DNA from 3 places in the Streptosporangium sp. NBC_01639 genome. Region 2 is predicted to be linked to each of the others. Evidence: predicted binding sites of a transcription regulator. Region 2 holds the regulator's gene; each other region holds the start of a gene.
What was found. The regulator HrcA, encoded in region 2, represses chaperone genes, less so after heat shock. The targets are predictions, from matches to a motif close to TTGGCACTCTCNNNNNGAGAGTGCCAA.
Positions count from the first base shown of each region.

Region 1 (6,461 bases), 2.8 Mb from region 2:
TGCGAAACTCGGCGGCCCCGACGAACTTGTCCGGCAGGTAACACGCTGCATCTTGCAGAGTGAGACATCTGGTCAGGATGGCGTGCAGGCGAGGTAGAGTGCGTAAGACCTGCTCGTCAGGTCCTAACTGAATATTTGCTCATCCAGAGGGGTGGAGGGACCGGCCCTGCGAAGCCCCGGCAACCCTCCCGGTTCCAGACTCGTGATCTGACGAGCTCGGCCGGGACAGGTGCCAATTCCGGTCTGTGACCAGGGTGGTCGCAGACGAAGATGAGGGAAAGGCCTCGCTTCATGGCGCTCGCAAGCACTGTAACCCCCACCACCTCGATCGGTCGTGTCGGAGACACGCACAACCGGCGCTTCGGCCCCGCCGCTGCCCTGTCCTGTCGCGAGTGCGGTGCCCGCTACGATCTCGGTCCCGACTTCGCCTGTGTCGAGTGTTTCGGGCCCCTGGAGATCGCCTACGACTTCGGGCGGGTGACCCGTGAGCAGATCGCCGAGGGGCCGGCCAACATCTGGCGTTACCGCTCCCTGCTGCCCGTCCCGGCGGACGTGGCCACCAAGCCCAACATGAACCCCGGCTGGACGAAGCTCGTCGACGCTGGCAACCTCGCCCGCGAGCTGGGTCTGCGCTCGCTGCACATCAAGGACGACTCCGGCAACCCCACCCACTCCTTCAAGGACCGCGTGGTGGCCATCGCGGTGGAGGCGGCCCGCAACTTCGGGTTCCACACCCTGTCCTGCTCCTCCACCGGCAACCTGGCCGGCGCGGTGACCGCCGCCGCCGCCCGGGCCGGGTTGGACGCCTGCGTGTTCATCCCCTCGGATCTGGAGCAGGCCAAGATCGTCATGGCGTCGGTGTACGGCGGCAAGCTGATCGGCATCGAGGGCACCTACGACGACGTGAACCGCTTCTGCTCCGAGCTCATCGGGGACGAACTGGGCGACAAGTGGGGCTTCGTCAACGTCAACCTGCGCCCCTACTACGCCGAGGGCTCCAAGACCCTGGCCTACGAGATCGCCGAGCAGCTCGGCTGGCGGATCCCCGACCAGATCGTCATCCCGGTCGCGTCCGGCTCCCAGCTCACGAAGATCGACAAGGCCTTCAAGGAGCTGATCACGCTCGGCCTCGTCGAGGAGAAGCCGTACAAGATCTTCGCTGCTCAGGCCGAGGGGTGCTCCCCGGTCTCCGCCGCCTACAAGGCCGGTCATGACGTGATCCGCCCGGTCAAGCCCGACACCATCGCCAAGTCGCTGGCGATCGGGAACCCGGCGGACGGCCCCTACGTGCTGGACATCGCCCGGCGCACCGGCGGCGCGGTGGAGGACGTCACCGACGCCGAGATCGTCGACGCGATCCGGTTGCTGGCCAGGACCGAGGGGATCTTCGCCGAGACCGCGGGCGGCGTCACCGTCGGGGTGCTGCGCAAGCTGGTCGCCTCCGGGCGGATCGACCCCGATGCCGAGACCGTGGTCCTCAACACCGGTGACGGCCTCAAGACCCTCGACGCGGTGGCGGACCAGGCACGTCCCACCGCCGTCATCCGTCCGTCTCTCGACGCATTCCGTACGGCTATCGCCTAAAAATTGTGAAAGGTGCTGAACTATGAGCGTTTCTGTGCGGATTCCGACGATTCTCCGGACTTACACCGACGGCTCCTCCGAAGTGGGCGGAGAGGGGGCGACGCTGCGCGAGGTTCTGCAGAAGCTCGACGCCGACTTCCCCGGTATCGGCGCGCGCATTCTTGATGAAACGGGCAAGATTCGACGTTTTGTCAATGTCTACGTCGGGGATGAGGACGTCCGTTTCGCGGAGAACCTTGACACGGCCACGCCGTCCGGCGTTCAGATCTCCATCATTCCGGCGGTCGCCGGAGGCTGATCCTTAGCGCCCGCACCACCCCTCCATCCGCACCCGCACCCGGTCTGACCGCGTGCGGGTGTCGTGTTCTGTGGCGCGAGTCCACTTATGTGGCTGGTGAACGTGATTTGGTTTTTGACTGAACAAACGCTCAGCAAAACATGGTTCCGACCTTGAATGCGCATGTAAATAAGCAGTCTGCGGATTGACTCTGTTGCCCCACGGTGTCTCACAGGTATGGTCGATAACGATCGACGTAGGCGATGTCCATGCCTCGAAGATTGAGGACTTCGCGAGAGGAATGGGCGGTGTCCTCAAGTCCAGTAAGAGGAGTCGGAAGTGGCGCAAGGCACCGTCAAATGGTTCAACGCGGACAAGGGCTACGGCTTCATCGCGGTCGACGGTGGTAAGGATGTGTTCGTCCATTACTCCGCGATCATGATGGACGGCTACCGTGCCCTCGAACAGGGCCAGCGGGTCGAGTTCGAGGTCACCCAGGGCCAGAAGGGTCCCCAGGCGGAATCCGTCCGGGCGGTCTGACGCAGCCGTTCCGTCCATTCGTCGGGAAATGCCGGCAGATCCCGTGGCAGCGCAGTCCGCGCGGATCTTCCTGCGTGTCGGCCCGGCGCGCCGCCCCCATCGGCGCGCCGGGCCTTCGCTGTCAATCCGGGTTCCCGTCCTAAGCTGGACGCAGGTCAGGGCGCCGTCGCTTGCACTCGGCAGGGTAGAGTGCTAAACAGTTCGTTGGCACTCCCCGTTGGAGAGTGCCAACCCTGGATCGAGACGATGGGACCCGCCGAACGGAGTCGCGGGTTCACATGCCGTCGCGGGCGTCGGCTCGATCCGGTGCAAGCCACCCTGCGTTTGGGAGGTCTAGCCGTATGGCAGCCAAGATGATCGCGTTTAATGAGGACGCCAGGCGCGGTCTCGAGCGCGGTATGAACCAGCTCGCGGACGCCGTCAAGGTGACCCTCGGCCCCAAGGGCCGTAACGTCGTGCTGGAGAAGAAGTGGGGCGCCCCCACGATCACCAACGATGGTGTCTCCATCGCCAAGGAGATCGAGCTCGAGGACCCGTGGGAGAAGATCGGGGCCGAGCTCGTCAAGGAAGTCGCCAAGAAGACCGACGACGTCGCGGGCGACGGCACCACCACCGCCACCGTGCTCGCCCAGGCCCTGGTGCGTGAGGGCCTGCGCAACGTGGCCGCCGGCGCCAACCCGATGTCCCTGAAGAAGGGCATCGAGGCCGCCGTCGAGCGCGTCAGCGAGGAGCTCTCCAAGCTGGCCAAGGACGTGGAGACGAAGACGCAGATCGCCTCCACCGCATCCATCTCCGCGGGCGACCCGCAGATCGGCGAGATGATCGCCGAGGCGATGGACAAGGTCGGCAAGGAAGGCGTCATCACCGTCGAGGAGAGCAACACCTTCGGCCTCGAGCTTGAGCTCACCGAGGGCATGCGCTTCGACAAGGGCTACATCTCGCCCTACTTCGTCACCGACCCGGAGCGTATGGAGGCCGTCCTCGACGACGCCTACGTCCTCGTGGTCAACTCGAAGATCTCCGCCAACAAGGACCTGCTCCCGGTTCTCGACAAGGTCGTGCAGGCCGGCAAGCCGCTGCTGATCATCGCCGAGGACATCGACGGTGAGGCCCTGGCGACCCTGGTCGTCAACAAGATCCGCGGCCTGTTCCGCTCGGTCGCGGTCAAGGCCCCGGGCTTCGGCGACCGCCGCAAGGCCATGCTGGGCGATATCGGCATCCTGACCGGTGCCCAGGTCATCAGCGAGGACCTCGGCCTCAAGCTGGAGTCCACCACCCTGGACCAGCTCGGCCGTGCCCGCCAGGTCATCGTCACCAAGGACGAGACCACCATCGTCGACGGTGCCGGCGACGCCGAGCAGATCGCCGGCCGGGTCAACCAGATCCGCGCCGAGATCGACAACACCGACTCCGACTACGACCGCGAGAAGCTCCAGGAGCGTCTCGCCAAGCTGGCCGGCGGCGTGGCCGTCATCAAGGCCGGCGCGGCGACCGAGGTCGAGCTCAAGGAGCGCAAGCACCGCATCGAGGACGCCGTCCGCAACGCCAAGGCGGCCGTCGAGGAGGGCATCGTCCCCGGCGGTGGCGTGGCCCTGCTGCAGGCCGGTGCCAAGGCCTTCGACAAGCTGGAGCTCACCAGCGACGAGGCCACCGGTGCCGCGATCGTGCGGAAGGCTCTTGAGGAGCCGCTGAAGCAGATCGCCGTCAACGCCGGCCTCGAGGGCGGCGTCGTGGTGGAGAAGGTGCGCAACCTCACCCCCGGTGAGGGTCTGAACGCCGCCACCGGCGAGTACGTCAACATGTTCGAGGCGGGCATCATCGACCCGGCCAAGGTGACGCGTTCCGCGCTGCAGAACGCGGCGTCCATCGCGGCGCTGTTCCTCACCACCGAGGCCGTCATCGCCGAGAAGCCCGAGAAGGCAGGAGCCGCTCCCGCCATGCCGGGCGGCGGCGACATGGACTTCTAAGTCCAGCCGCTTTACGTAGAAGAGGCGACCCCGAAGTGCCGGGGCCGCCTCTTTTGCGTGTTCACCGAAGGTAGCGCCGGTCACTCGTCGTTGTCCGTCCCGCCACACCGTTCACCAGCCCGGTGGGGACTGGCCGGAACGGTAAGAGTCGATAGGGGCCGGATACGTTTGGTTTCATGTCGATTCTGGCCGTCCCCACCTCCGTCGGGCAATGAATGGACAGGGCGGGCGGCCGTGAAGGTTCAAGTCAGTGCGTCGTTTTCCAGTACGCGAGGTCGCGCAGCTATAGAACAGGAACCCTGTGGTGTCGATGGAGGTTCTGGTGCTGCGACGTTGGATGAGAAACGCGACTGAGAATCACCATCGGAAGCCGTTGAGCCGGTTTCAGGGGTACGGGCGGTCTCGTATCCGTTCGTCTGCGGCTGTGGTGGTCGTGGTGGCCGGGCTGGTGATACCGGCGGTTTCGGCTGTCCCGTCTGCAGCGGCCCCGCAGCCGAAGCCGGGGCAGTTCGTCTATGTGGCCAACACGCAGTCGGACACCGTTTCAGTGATCAATGCCGCGACCAACAAGGTCGTCGCCACCATCCCGGTCGGTCGCAACCCTCTTGAAGTGGCGCTCTCCCCCCGTCGCACTCGCGCTTACGTGACCAACCAGGGTACGAACAGCGTGTCAGTGATCGACACCGCGACCAACAAGGTCATCGCCACCATCCTCGTCAAAGACTATCCATTCGGGGTTGCGGTCTCTCCCCGTGGCACCCGCCTCTACGTGGTCAACACGGCGTCGGACGTCCTGTCAGTGATCGACACCGCGACCAACAAGGTCCTCACCACCATTCCCGTCGGTGATCATCCCTTCAGGGTCGCAGTCTCTTCCCGCGTTCCCCGCGCCTACGTGACCAACCAGGACTCCGACAGCGTGTCAGTGATCAACACCGCGACCAACAAGGTCATCGCCACCATCCCCGTCGGCCGCAATCCCTTCGGGTTCGGGATCTCCCCCAACGGCACTCGCGCCTACGTGACCAACCAGGTCTCCAACACCGTGTCAGTGATCAGCATCGCGACCAACAAGGTCATCGCCACCATCCCGGTCGGTGATCACCCCTTCAGGATCGCGATAGCCTCCAACGGGATCTACGTCTATGTGACCAACCTGAACACGGACAGCGTGTCAGTGATCAGCACCGCGACCAACAAGGTCGTCGCCACCATCCCGGTCGGCCGCAATCCCTTCGGAATTGCGATCTCCCCCAACTGCGCTCGCGCTTACGTGGCCAACCTGGGGGCGGACAGTGTGTCAGTGATCGACACCGCGATCAACGAGGTCGTCGCCACCATCACCGTCGGTGATGAACCTTTCGGGGTCGCAACCGGAGGCGGCTCTTCCCAGAGTGGCACCTTGCTGGCCAAGATCCGCAGGTCGAAGGGCCGTCCGCACCCCTCAGGGTTCTCGTCCCGGGGGCAGGGGCAGGGCTGGTCGGATCCACCCCAGAGTTTGCGATCTCGCCGGTAGAGGAGCACACGGGCATGGCTGCCGTGTGACGCTCAGGCGTCGTAAGGATCCCGGAGAGCATGCGGTGGTCGTAGGCGGGGAGTCTGCGAGCAGGAAGGAGGCTCTCGGGCATGCGAGATGCCGGGGACACTGCCGCATCGGGCGCCGGTCGTCTCCCCGTCGAACTCGGCGATGAGAAATGAGGACCGCCTCGGGGTCGCACTCGATGAGCGCGACCACCTTGGCCGGATCGTCGCCGGTCGGTCCCTTCGGCGGTTTCGAGCCGGAAGGTCAGCAGCGCTTCGACGTCCTCGCTCCGCCCGTGCCGGTCGCCGATTCCCAGAGACGGAGAATCAGCGGAGCTGGGCGGGGAGCTCCCGGGTGTGCAGGACGGTCAGGGAGGTGACCGCCCGGGTCAGGACCACATAGAGGCGGGCCAGGCCACGAGGTTCGGCGTCCACGATGTCGGCCGGCTCGACCACGATGACGTGGTCGTACTCCAGACCCTTGGCCAGCGTCGCCGGGATGACCAGCAGCCGGTGCTCGGTGACCGAGTCGGGGCTCAGCACGCGGTGGTCCAGGGCGGCCAGGGCGGCCG
Region 1 covers NZ_CP109272.1:5,092,536-5,098,996, forward strand. Annotated here, with positions in the region: SAM riboswitch class I at 137-277, shown strand; gene thrC (threonine synthase) at 292-1,584, shown strand; gene OHA77_RS23275 (MoaD/ThiS family protein) at 1,607-1,882, shown strand; gene OHA77_RS23280 (cold-shock protein) at 2,201-2,401, shown strand; gene groL (chaperonin GroEL) at 2,743-4,368, shown strand; gene OHA77_RS23290 (beta-propeller fold lactonase family protein) at 4,679-5,884, shown strand; gene OHA77_RS23295 (HelD family protein) at 6,217-6,461, opposite strand, start outside.
Region 1: a site for HrcA is predicted at 2,606-2,632, ahead of groL (chaperonin GroEL). Genes of this name have one in related genera too.

Region 2 (6,461 bases):
GTGGTGCCGACATTCCGCGAGCAGGTGAGCCAGACGGTGAACAGCAAGGAAATCACCTACACCCAGTCGACCGCACCTGACCTGTCCGCCACCTCGCGGGCTCCCTCGAACAATCACAACCCCCTCCCGGTCGTCACCAGGTCGGGGTCGGGCACCACGGCACCCGCGCCGCTCCCCACCCACGCCAAGAGCACCGGACCGAGCCCCAGGGCCACGCCGAAGCCGACTCCGAAACCCACCCCGAAACCCACGCCGTCCGTCACCTGCCCCACGACGCTCCCCGAAAGCACACCGGGCGAGCCGGAGGAGCTCACGGAGGAGTGCAAGGAGACACCGACCTCGAAGCCATCGGATTCCGTCACCCCTTCGGAGACCCCCTGCCCGGTCGAGGAGTGCCCGCCGCCCGACGAACCGGCGCCACCGATGCCGACGGAGGCGCCGACCTCCGTCTCCTCCGGCCGCTAGGAGATCACCAGCGGCCGGAGCGCGTCTGAAGCACGGCCGCCGCGGCGACCCCGGCCGTCGAGGTGCGCAGCACCGTCGGACCGAGCAGCGCCGGTACGGCTCCCGCCTCCCGGAACGCGACGATCTCCTCTTCCGCGACCCCGCCCTCAGGTCCGACCACCACGACGATGTCGCCGGCGCCGGGAAGCTCCAGGGCGGAGAGCGCGGAGGACGCCTCCTCGTGCAGCACGATCCCCAGGGCGGCCGACGACAGCAGCGCGGCCACTCCGGCGGTGGTCACGGGTCCGGTCACCTCGGGTAGGTGAAACCGTCGAGACTGCTTGCCCGCCTCCCTCGCCGTGGAGCGCCAGCGATCGAGCGACTTGGCCGCCCGGTCGCCCTTCCACCGGGTCACGGACCGGGCCGCGGCCCAGGGAACGATCACGTCGACCCCCGCCTCGGTCATCATCTCCACGGCCAGCTCGCCCCGGTCGCCCTTGGGCAGGCCCTGCACCACGACCAGGCGCGGCTGCGGGACCGGAACCTCGTAACGGCGGAGCACCTCGACACGGAGGGAGTCCTTGCCCGCATCGCGGACCACGCACTCGGCCACGGTGCCTGCGCCATCGGTCAGGTCCAGCCGTTCTCCGGCCCGCAGCCGCCGTACGGCCGCGGCGTGCCGTCCCTCCGGCCCGCCGAACGTGAACTCCGTACGGGCCAGATCGGCCGCCTCGGCCAGGAAGACCGGAGCCGTCATCGGCCGTTGGAGCCGTGCCGGCGGGCGCCCCTGTCAGCGGCCATTGAAAGCGTCCCGCAGCCGGGAGAAGAACCCCTGCTGGCCGGGGGCGAACTTGCCGGGCGGGCGCTCCTCGCCCCGGAGCTTGGCGAGCTCGCGCATGAGCTCTTCCTGGGCCGGGTCGAGGCGGGCGGGTGTCTCCACGTTGACATGGATCAGCAGATCCCCGCGGCCGTTCTCGTTGAGGTGCTGGACGCCCCGGCCGTAGAGCGGGATGGTCTGCCCGGACTGGGTGCCCGGCCGGATGTCGAGCTCCTCCGGACCGTCGAGCGTCTCCATGGTCAGGATGGTGCCCAGCGAGGCCGCGGTCATCGGGATCTGCACGGTGCAGTGCAGATCGTCACCCCGGCGTTCGAAGATCTCGTGCGAGCGCTCAACGATCTCCAGGAACAGGTCGCCGGGCGGGCCGCCACCCGGACCGATCTCGCCTTCGCCGGCGAGCTGGATGTGGGTGCCGTCCTCCACCCCGGCCGGGATGCGGACCTTGATGGTCCGCCGGGTGCGGACCCGGCCGTCACCGGAGCACTCCTGACAGGGGTTGCGGATGATCGAACCGAACCCGCCGCACTGGGGGCAGGGACGGGAGGTCATGACCTGCCCCAGGAAGGACCGCGTGACCTGGGAGATCTCACCGCGGCCATGGCACATGTCACAGGTGTCAGGATGGGTGCCGGCCGCGGCGCCGGAGCCCGTGCAGACCTCGCAGAGCACGGCGGTGTCCACCACCAGCTCGCGGGTGGTGCCGAAGGCCGACTCGCTCAGGTCGAGCTCCACCCGGATGGTCGCGTTGCGACCCCGTCGGGCACGTGACCGCGGACCGCGGCCACCGCCGCCGCCGGCTGCGCCGAAGAAGGCGTCCATGATGTCGCTGAACGGGAAGCCCGCCCCGAAGCCCCCGGCACCGGCGCCGGCACCCGAGGCGAACGGATCGGCGCCCATGTCGTACATCTGACGCTTGTTGGCGTCGGACAGCACCTCGTATGCCTGTGTGATGTCCTTGAACCGCTCCTGGGTCTCAGGGTCGGGGTTCACGTCGGGATGCAACTCTCGAGCCAGGCGGCGGTATGCCTTCTTGATCTCTTCCGCACTGGCGTCGCGGCGCACCCCGAGGGTGCCGTAGTAGTCGCTCTTAGCCACTTAGTTGACCTCTTAGGATGCAGCCAGGATCTGGCTGACGTAGCGTGCCACCGCGCGCACCGCGCCCATCGTGACCGGGTAGTCCATTCGCGTCGGACCCAGCACACCGAGCCGGGCCAGTTGCTTGTCCCCCGAACCGTATCCGGCGGCGACGAGCGATGTGCCCTGGAGACCCGTGTAGGGGTTCTCCGAGCCGATCCGCACCGTCAGAGCCGAAAGGTCCGAGGTCTCACCGAGCAGGCGCATGAGCACGACCTGCTCTTCCAGGGCCTCCAGCACATCGCGGAGTCCGACGGTGAAGTCGGCTCCCGCGAGGTTGGCGGCCCCGGCGAAGACAATCTTTTCATCATGCCGGTCCACCAGGGACTCCAGCAGCACCGACAGGACCGTGGCCGCGAGCGGCCGGTCCTCCGCCGGAAGCCGGGCGGGCAGGTCGGCGACCATGTCCGGGACACGGGCCAGCCCGCAGCCGTCCAGGCAGGCGTTGAGAGTCGCGCGCAGATGGGCGACGCGGGTCTCGTCGACCACGTCGGGCAGTTCGACCACGCGCTGCTCGACCCGTCCCGTGTTGGTGATGAGCACGAACATCAGCCGGCGCTCACTCAGCGGGACCAGCTCGACGTGGCGGACCGCGGAGTTCGTCAGGGTGGGATATTGCACGACGGCGACCTGACGGGTGAGCTGCGCCAGCAGCCGCACCGTGCGCATCACGACGTCGTCGATGTCCATGGCTCCGGCGAGGAAGGTCTCGATGGCCTTCCGCTCCGCGCTCGACAGCGGCTTCACCTGCGAAAGCCGGTCGACGAACAGCCGGTAACCCTTGTCGGTGGGGACCCTGCCGGCGCTGGTGTGGGGTTGGGCGATGTAGCCCTGCTCCTCCAGCACCGCCATGTCGTTACGGATGGTCGCGGGCGAGACACCCAGGTTGTGCCGTTCGACGAGGGCCTTGGAGCCCACCGGCTCGTTGGTGGACACGTAGTCCTCGACGATGGCGCGGAGCACCGCCAACTTGCGGTCGTCGACCAACGCGCTCACCTCCTTGCCCGCACCCGAACGCGAAACGCCAGGTCTGGCACTCTGTGTTCCCGAGTGCCAAGTGTACGGCCCTTGCCCGCGGGGTGCGATAACACGACGTCAGGATGACAGAGTCGAGCGGTTGTCAAGCAACCCCTATCGCCACACAAGCGGTAAGACTCACAATTTATGACATGCCCCCCGGCGGGACCACCTCGGACGTACCGGGCTACGGCGCACCTCGACAGCCCTGCGGCCCGCAGCGTCAGGCCGCGGCCGCACGGCGGGTGATCGCGGCTTTTTGCTACCGTCCCCTTGATCCGAGATGAGAGAGCGGGCGGTGGCTGATGTACGAGCGTGACGTGCTTGCGGAGAACTGGCGACGCCCTCTCAAGGGGAAGATCCCCCAGGTCCCCGCCGAGCTCGACCTGGTCGTGGAGGACGCCGGTGGCGGCTTCTGCGGCGCCGTGGTGGCCTGCGACAAGGAAGCCGTCACGCTGGAGGACCGGTTCGGGCGGCGGCGGCTGTTCCCGCTGGAGCCCGCCGCCTTCCTCCTGGAGGGCAAGGTGGTGACGCTGGTACGGCCCGCCGCCGCGCCGCAGGCTCCCCGGAGGAGCGCCTCGGGCTCCATCGCGGTGGAGGGCCTGCGGGCCCGGGTGGCGAAGGAGAGCCGGATCTATGTGGAGGGCGTGCACGACGCCGCCCTCGTGGAGAAGGTCTGGGGCCACGACCTCCGGGTCGAAGGCGTGGTCGTGGAGTATCTCGAGGGAATCGACCACCTGCCCTCGATCGTGGCGGAGTTCGGGCCGGGTCCCGACCGCCGTCTGGGCGTGCTCGTCGACCATCTGGTCCCCGGCTCGAAGGAGAGCCGGATCGCCTCCCAGGTCTCCTCGCCACACGTGCTGATCGTGGGGCATCCGTTCGTGGACGTCTGGCAGGCGGTCAGACCCTCCGTACTGAAGATCGCCTCCTGGCCGCCGGTCCCGCGCGGTCTTCCCTGGAAAGAGGGCGTCATCGCCGCCCTAGGCTGGGACCTGGAGCCCAGAGACGCCTGGCGCCGTATTCTCGGATCGGTCACCACCTATGCCGACCTGGAGCCGGAACTCCTCGGCCCGGTCGAGGAGCTGATCGACTTCGTAACCGCTCCGGGCGAGAACGACTGACCACGCCGCACCCCGTCAGGAGGGGCCATGAGCGACCGTCCCGAGGATCCACGACAGGAACCCGCAGCCGAGGAGCACACCAGGCGCATCGATCGACCACCTCGGTCCGGCGCCTCCCAGCCCGGCCAGGGCCCTCCCCCGCCCGCCCCGCCGTACGGGACGGGCGGCCACGGCTACCCGGGCGCCTATGAGCCCTCCGGCCCCTTCCAGCCCGGCCAGGGGCACCCTTCACCCGCCGCCCCGCCGTACGGAGCGGGCGGCCACGACCATCCGCAGGCCGGCCAGGGCTATCCGCCGCCCGCCCCGCCGTACGGAACGGGCGGCCACGGCTACCAGGGTGCCCCGCCGTACGGCCCGGGTGGGCACGGCTACCCGGGTGCCTACCAGCCTCCCGGGCCATATGGCGGGTACGGCCCGCCCCCCGGCTACGGGCGTCCGCCCGGCTACGGGCATCCGGCGCCTCCGGGGACGTACGGCCCCCGGCCCGGGAGCGACGACACCACCATGGCCACGCTCGCCCATCTGCTGGGGCTGCTGACCTGGTTCATCGGCCCGCTGGTGCTGTATCTCGTCAAGAAGGACGAGTCCCCCTACGTGCGGGACCAGGCGGCCGAGGCGCTCAACTTCCAGCTCACCCTGGTGATCGCCTACGTGGTCTCCTGGATCCTGGCGTTCATGCTGATCGGCTTCCTCCTGATGCCGGTGGTCTGGATCGGCTCGATCGTCTTCATGATCATCGCCGCCGTCGCGGCCAACCGGGGGGAGAACTACCGCTACCCGCTGAGCATCCGCTTCCTCAGGTGAACGCGGACGGTCTCAGGTCAGGTCGCGGACCAGGGCGTCGGCCAGGAGACGGCCGCGCAGTGTCAGCACCGCGCGGCCTGCCTTGAACGGTTCCACCTCCAGCAGCCCGTCGGCCAGTGCCCGGGCCACCACCGGCGGCCGTTCGAGCTCCTTGAGCGGGAAGCCCTGGACCAGCCTGAGCTCCAGCATCAGCCGCTCCACCGCCCTGTCCTGCGGGGTCAGCACCTCGCGCGCGTGCGCGGGCGAGGTGCCGGCGGCCAGACGCTGGGCGTAGGCCGCCGGATGCTTGACGTTCCACCACCGGGTGCCGCCGACATGGCTGTGCGCGCCGGGGCCGACGCCCCACCAGTCGCCACCGGTCCAGTAGAGCAGGTTGTGACGGCAGCGCCCGGCCTCCGAGGTGGCCCAGTTGGACACCTCGTACCACTCGAACCCGGCCTCGGCGAGCATCGCGTCGGCGATGAGGTAACGGTCGGCGGCCACGTCGTCGTCGGGCATGGGCAGCTCGCCGCGCCGGATCCTGGCGGCCAGCCTGGTGCCGTCCTCGACGATCAGCGAGTAGGCCGACACGTGGTCGGGCCCGGCCTCGATCGCCGCCGTCAGCGAGGCACGCCAGTCGTCGTCGCTCTCCCCCGGCGTGCTGTAGATCAGGTCGAGGTTGACGTGGTCGAACCCGGCCTCCCTCGCCTCCCGTACGGCACTCGCCGGGCGGCCGGGCGTGTGCCGGCGGTCCAGCACCGCGAGCACGTGCTCGCGGGCGCTCTGCATGCCGAAGCTCATCCGGGTGAACCCACCGGCCCGGAGCTCGGCCAGGTAGGACGGATCCACGGACTCGGGATTGGCCTCGATGGTCACCTCGGCGCCCGGGGCGAGCCCGAACTCCTCCTCGATCGCGCCCAGGATCCGGACCAGGTCCGCCGCCGGCAGCAGGGTGGGGGTGCCCCCGCCGAAGAACACGGTCTCGACCGGCAGTTCCACGTCGCCGAGGTTGGCACGCGCCCGCCGCACCTCGTCGACGGCGGTGTCGGCGTAATCCTGGTGCGAGGCGCCCGGGCCCAGTTCGGACGCCGTGTAGGTGTTGAAGTCGCAGTAACCGCAGCGGG
Region 2 covers NZ_CP109272.1:2,254,662-2,261,122, forward strand. Annotated here, with positions in the region: gene OHA77_RS10085 (hypothetical protein) at 1-465, shown strand, start outside; gene OHA77_RS10090 (16S rRNA (uracil(1498)-N(3))-methyltransferase) at 470-1,201, opposite strand; gene dnaJ (molecular chaperone DnaJ) at 1,235-2,377, opposite strand; gene hrcA (heat-inducible transcriptional repressor HrcA) at 2,390-3,403, opposite strand; gene OHA77_RS10105 (DUF3097 domain-containing protein) at 3,739-4,554, shown strand; gene OHA77_RS10110 (DUF4870 domain-containing protein) at 4,582-5,358, shown strand; gene hemW (radical SAM family heme chaperone HemW) at 5,371-6,461, opposite strand, start outside.

Region 3 (6,461 bases), 1.2 Mb from region 2:
CCGGACACCTGGTCCCGGGTGGCGCGGGCGAGAAGCTCGCGCATCCGGTCGGAGATGGCGGCCTGGCTGCCTGTCTGGAGCGGGGTGGGGGCGGAGTGATCCACCGAGAACTCCTTCACTCGCCGACGGTCGGCCGCCTGGTGGGATTGGTCCGGCCTGCTGAAGAACACGGTTGAACCGCATGCGGGGGAAGAACTCCCGCGCGACGACCCTAGCCTTTGGGCCGCGGTTTTCCGCGCGGACTTTAAAAGATCATGATTGCCACCATATTGTCTGGAATAATCATTTTGCCAGGTCAGGAAGGGGTGCAGATGAGGGCGAAAGGCCTTTCGATAATCCTGGTGAGAATGACCACGGCCGATTTGTCACCGGAAAGTCGCAGGTCTTTCCGGAGGCGGTCGACGTCGACCGCCGACCCGCGCTTTTTGATCGTCGCGTTGCCGACCCCGCGCTCGCGGAGCGCCGCCCGCAGTCGTTTCAGCGAGAACGGCAGCACCTCGTGGACCTCGTACCGGGACGCCCACGGAGTCCGCGACGCGACGTCCCCGGTGATGTAGGCGATGTGCGGGTCGAGCAGGTGGCCGCCGACCATCGCGGCGATCTCCCCGACGAGGTGGGCCCGGATCGCCGCGCCGTCCGGCTCGTACACGTAACGGCCGACGGGGCCGTGTCCGGCCGGTCCGAGCACGGGATCGGGGACCAGCGTCGCGCCGGTGGGCAGGATCGTCGCCCGGCGTTCCGCCTCTCCCGCCAGCCCTCCGCACCAGATCACCGCTTCCTTGACGTCACCCTTGTAGGAGACCCATTCGGTCTCGGTGCCGGCGGGGAGGAACGCGTAGGGGATGCCCGGGGCGACCTTCAGGCAGGCGGCCTCCGCCTTCGCCACCATCCCCAGGACGTCGGGCCACGGCGGGGAGTAGGCCATCGGATCGAAGGTCCTGCCCCGCGCGGTACGGCGGGCGGGGTCGGCGAACAGCACGTCGAAGGCGGCCGGATCCAGCGTGGCGGCGTCGGCCGCCCGGACCGAGACCCGCTCCCCGAAACCGAGGGCGTCGGCGTTGGCCTGGGCGATCGCGGCGGTGAGCGGGTCGGCGTCCACGGCCTCGACCTCGCAGCCGGCCCTGGCCAGTGCGAGGAGGTCGCCGCCGATGCCGCAGCACACGTCGGCGACCCGGGAGCCCGGCGCGATGCGGCGGGCCCGGTGGTCGGCGACCTCGCGGCGGGTGGCCTGCTCCAGGCCGCCGGAGGTGAAGTACATCACGTCGGCGTCGGCGCCGAACTTCTCCCCGGCGCGCCGCCGGAGCGTGGCCTGGGTGAGCGCGGCCGAGGTCAGGTCGGCGTCGTAGGTCTTCCTGAGCCGCGTCACCGCCGCCACCGGATCGTCGCCGGCGAGCCCGGCCGCCACGCCCAGGGCCTCCTGGCCGCGCGGCGTCAGCAGTTCCCGGAATGCGTCAAGGTCCACGTCGCCCGACGTTACCGCCTCAGCTCAGCAGGTCGGCGAGATCTATCTCGATGGGGAACGGCACCTCCACGGAGAGCCGCCCGTGATGGATGCCGGTGGGGACGTATGTATGAGTGGCGGGATCGAGTTCGTAGACATAAACGACTGGTTTGCCGGCTTCATCCTCGATGCGCCAGAAATGGGTAATCCCGGCTCCGGCGTAGCGGAGGGGTTTGACCTCGCGGTCCCGCAGTTTGGACTCGGGTGAGACCACTTCCACGACCAGGCAGACCTCCACCGGGGCGTACGAGGTGCGATCGTGATCATGGTTCAGGGCGGCGTCGATCAGAAGCACATCGGGGCAGGGGCGCTGCCTGACACCAAGGGTGATGTCCATCTGCGTGGCCACCGCGAGGTTTTCGGGCGCTTGAGCCTCGAACGCGCTCGCGAGCCTGCGGATCACGACATCATGGAAACGTTTCTGGGGGGACATGAAGATGAGGGCTCCATCGACGAGTTCGACGTGCTTGAAGAAGTCCAGCTCGCCGTTGGGGCCCTCCTGGGGGAGGTTGTCGAGGTCGTCGGCCGTCCATCCCCCGTCCGGGGGGTAGGGCCAGTTGGCGAGCGGATCGCCCGCCTCGCGCAGCGTGCCCGTCTCCTCGCTCATCGTGCTGGTCACGTCGCCCACCGTAGCGCCATCATCATTACTTTGCGTGGCCATTCGCCCACATCCCGTCAGAGCTCGCCCGCGTCCTTCCGTATATTCCCCCAATCGCGGGGGCGGCGACCCCCGGAAAGGAGAGGGGGCGATGTTCGCCGGAAGCACACACGGGCGGTTCGTGTTGACTGTCAAGCCCTCCTTGCATACTGTTCCGTATTGGCACTCTCCCCGTGAGAGTGCCAAATCATATGCGACGAGGCAGGTCTGACACCCGCGACGGCAGACCGCTGGTCGCCTCTTCTAGATCATTCAAATCTGAAGGGGAGGTCCGACGTGACGACCGCCACCAAGGTTCCCGTTAAGCCGCTCGGCGACCGCATTGTGGTCCAGCCGCTTGAGGCCGAGCAGACCACCGCTTCCGGCCTTGTTATCCCGGACACCGCCAAGGAGAAGCCGCAGGAGGGCAAGGTCCTCGCGGTGGGCCCCGGCAACTGGGACGAGGACGGCGACAAGCGGATTCCGCTCGACGTCAAGGAGGGCGACATCGTCCTCTACAGCAAGTACGGCGGCACCGAGGTGAAGTACGGCGGCGAGGAGTACCTGGTGCTCTCCGCCCGCGACGTGCTCGCCATCATCGAGAAGTAGTTCACGCTTCATAAAGATGACGTATCGAGCCCCGGGCCGCGTGAGCGCCCGGGGCTTTGATGCGCCGACGTACTTCAGAGAGGATTGACATGCCGAAGATCCTGTCGTTCGAGGAGGACGCGCGCCGCGCTCTTGAGCGTGGTGTGAACGCCCTTGCGGACGCCGTCAAGGTGACTCTCGGCCCGCGGGGCCGCAACGTCGTCATCGACAAGAAGTTCGGTGCGCCGACCATCACCAACGACGGTGTCACCATCGCCCGCGAGGTCGAGTTGGAGGCGCCGTACGAGAACCTCGGTGCCCAGCTCGCCAAGGAAGTCGCCACCAAGACCAACGACGTCGCCGGTGACGGCACCACCACCGCGACCGTCCTCGCCCAGGCGATGGTCCGCGAGGGTCTGCGCAACGTCGCCGCGGGGGCCCAGCCCCTGTCGCTCAAGCGGGGCATCGACCTCGCGGCCCGGGCCGTCAGCGACAAGCTGATCGAGTCCGCCCGCCCGGTCGAGGACAAGAAGGAGATCGCGAACGTAGCGACGATCTCCGCGCAGGACGCCAAGATCGGCGAGCTGATCGCCGAGGCGTTCGACAAGGTGGGCAAGGACGGTGTCATCACCGTCGAAGAGTCCAACACCATGGGTCTGGACCTGGAGTTCACCGAGGGCCTCCAGTTCGACAAGGGCTACCTGTCGCCCTACATGGTCACCGACCAGGAGCGGATGGAAGCGGTCCTGGAGGACCCCTACATCCTGATCACCCAGGGCAAGATCGCCTCTGTGGCGGACTTCCTGCCGCTGCTGGAGAAGATCGCGCAGACCAAGAAGGCGCTGCTCGTCATCGCCGAGGACGTCGAGGGTGAGGCCCTGGCCGTCCTGGTCACGAACAAGATCCGTGGCACCTTCACCTCCGTCGCCGTCAAGGCGCCGGGCTTCGGTGACCGCCGCAAGGCCATGCTGCAGGACATCGCGATCCTCACCGGTGGCCAGGTGGTCAGCGAGGAGGTCGGTCTCAAGCTGGAGAACGTCGGCCTCGAGGTGCTCGGCACCGCCCGCCGCGTCGTGATCACCAAGGACGCCACCACCGTCGTGGACGGCGCCGGCGACGAGCAGGCGATCTCCGACCGGGTCAGGGAGATCAGGCACGCCATCGAGCAGTCCGACTCCGACTGGGACCGCGAGAAGCTTCAGGAGCGCCTCGCCAAGCTCGCCGGCGGTGTCTCCGTGCTGAAGGTCGGCGCGGCCACCGAGGTGGAGCTCAAGGAGAAGAAGCACCGCCTTGAGGACGCCATCTCCGCGACCCGTGCGGCGATCGAGGAGGGCATCGTCTCCGGCGGCGGCTCCGCGCTCATCCACGTGGCCAAGGTCCTGGACGACCTCGGTCTGTCCGGCGACGAGGCCACCGGTGTCGCCGTGGTCCGCAAGGCGCTCATCGAGCCGGCTCGCTGGATCGCCGAGAACGCCGGTCTCGAAGGCTACGTCGTGACGACCAAGGTCTCCGAGCTCCCTGTCGGTCAGGGGTTCAACGCCGCCACGGGTGAGTACGGCGACCTGATCGCCCAGGGGGTCATCGACCCGGTCAAGGTCACCCGCTCGGCCGTCCAGAACGCCGCCTCCATCGCCGGCATGCTGCTGACGACCGAGGCGCTCGTGGTGGACAAGCCCGAGGAGGAGGCCCCGGCCGCCGGCGGCCAGGGCCACGGTCACGGTCACGGTCACTGATCTCCATCGGATCCGGTACGGCTCGCGTCCCCTCGGGGCGCGAGCCGTTTCTGTTTTCCGGTAAACCGAAAGGGGCCCCAAAGCGTCACTACGCTTCGCCCTGAAGGCTAAACGTCTCTCTAACAAATAGCCGACATATTCGGCTATCCAGTAAAATATTAAGGCATACTAAGGCCGCTGCCGTCATCATTTGATTACACCCCGTTATCTCCGCCTCAATGTGACCAATCCGTAGCCGTTCGCTATGACGACAGGCCGGATCAGGGCGGGCATCATGCCTAAGTGACCGAGGGATGCGTCGCCGACGCCAAAAATGGGGTAAGGCTTGCGACGAGATCTGAAGGGACCGCCCATAGGGATGATCTCAAGGATCTGACAAGCCTCGCCGTTCAGGGAGATCGCACCGCGATCGAAAGCCTGATCGCGCAGTTAAGGCCAATGGTCGTCCGTTACTGCCGTGCTCGTCTCGGCCGGGTTTCCGGCCAGTATCACATCGCGGATGACGTGGCTCAGGAGGTGTGCATCGCGGTCCTGTCCGCTCTGCCCCGCTACCGTGACATGGGGCGCCCGTTCGCGTCCTTCGTCTTCGGGATCGCCTCCCACAAGGTGGCCGACGCGCTGCGCAGTTCCGTGCGCTCCGCCGTGCCCACCCAGGACCTCCCGGACGGGCCCGACGAGGGCCCGGGGCCGGAGGAGACGGTGGTCCGCTACATCGAGGCCGAGCACGCCCGCAGACTGCTCGAAAGGCTCCCGGACAACCAGCGCCAGTTGCTGATGCTCAGGGTGGTGTCGGGTCTTTCCGCAGAGGAGACGGGTAATGTACTGGGCATGTCAGCAGGTGCGGTCCGGGTCGCCCAGCATCGAGCGCTGGCCCGGCTGCGGGCGATGGCGGAGCTGGAGTCGATAGCTTGACCGCGGAGCAGCCAGGCCGGTCCGGGCGGTGCGGGCGCGCGGGGCGGAGCCGGGCCCATGGAGCCGGTCACGGCCCCCGACGAGTGCTGCCATGACGACGGTCCACCCACGACGTCCGGCCCGGAGATACGGGCCGGAGGAGGATCCCGCGGTCGCCGAGACCGACGCCGTCCTGGAGGCGCTCTCCCGCAGGGAAGCCGTCTCCACGTCCGACGTCGCCGTCGGGCTGCTGGCCGCCCTGATCGAGGACGTCGATCAGCGGTGTTCCTCGGTGTCGATCACACCGTCCACATAGCCCCGGGCGTAGTCCCAGGTGACATAGTCCGCGGCCTTGGGCCGGCAGGCGGGTTCGTGCACCTGCGGACGGCCCTTCTCGATCATCTGACGGAGATTGCCGCGCAGCAGCTCCCAGTCGAAGTAGTGCTGTTCGCCGCACTCCGGGCAGTCGAGGACCAGGCCGAGCACTCCCTGGGGCTCCAGCATCGAACGGAAGACCTCGACGTCGGCCAGGTCGGTCATGGCCTCGTCGCGTTCGGCCGAGGTCAGCGGCTCGGGGTCGTCGGGCTCTCCCAGCGCCGCCGCCGGGTCGTCGGGGTCGTCCGCGAACGGGTCGCGAGGGACGTCGTCGAGCACTATCCCACCTTATGGCCTTGATGCGGCCAACAGGCCCCGAACTAGGCCAGTTACCCATGACCTGGCTTTTTCCCCCGGTGTCCGCCAGGTTTGGAGCCAGACTCTAAACTACGACCAGGGGGCCGGCGCCTTTCCCCGTAATGAGAGCGCCGCGGCAGGAGGGTTGCAGATGGCCAAGTTCACCGAACCGGGGTTCACATTCGACGATGTGCTCCTGGTGCCCGCGTATTCCGATCTGCAGCCAGGTGAGGCTGACACCGGAACGCGGCTGTCGCGGGGGATCACCCTGCAGATCCCGCTGGTCTCGGCGGCGATGGACACGGTCACCGAGGCGCGGATGGCGGTGGCGATGGCCCGTCAGGGCGGCATCGGCATCCTGCACCGCAACCTCTCCGTCGAGGACCAGGCCCAGCAGGCCGACCTCGTCAAGCGTTCCGAGGCGGGGATGGTCACCAAC
Region 3 covers NZ_CP109272.1:3,467,828-3,474,288, reverse strand. Annotated here, with positions in the region: gene OHA77_RS15410 (hypothetical protein) at 1-104, opposite strand, end outside; gene OHA77_RS15405 (THUMP-like domain-containing protein) at 296-1,462, opposite strand; gene OHA77_RS15400 (Uma2 family endonuclease) at 1,482-2,120, opposite strand; gene groES (co-chaperone GroES) at 2,436-2,747, shown strand; gene groL (chaperonin GroEL) at 2,837-4,459, shown strand; gene OHA77_RS15385 (sigma-70 family RNA polymerase sigma factor) at 4,832-5,371, shown strand; gene OHA77_RS15380 (hypothetical protein) at 5,463-5,666, shown strand; gene OHA77_RS15375 (DUF5319 family protein) at 5,627-6,004, opposite strand; gene guaB (IMP dehydrogenase) at 6,174-6,461, shown strand, end outside.
Region 3: a site for HrcA is predicted at 2,319-2,345, ahead of groES (co-chaperone GroES). Genes of this name have one in related genera too.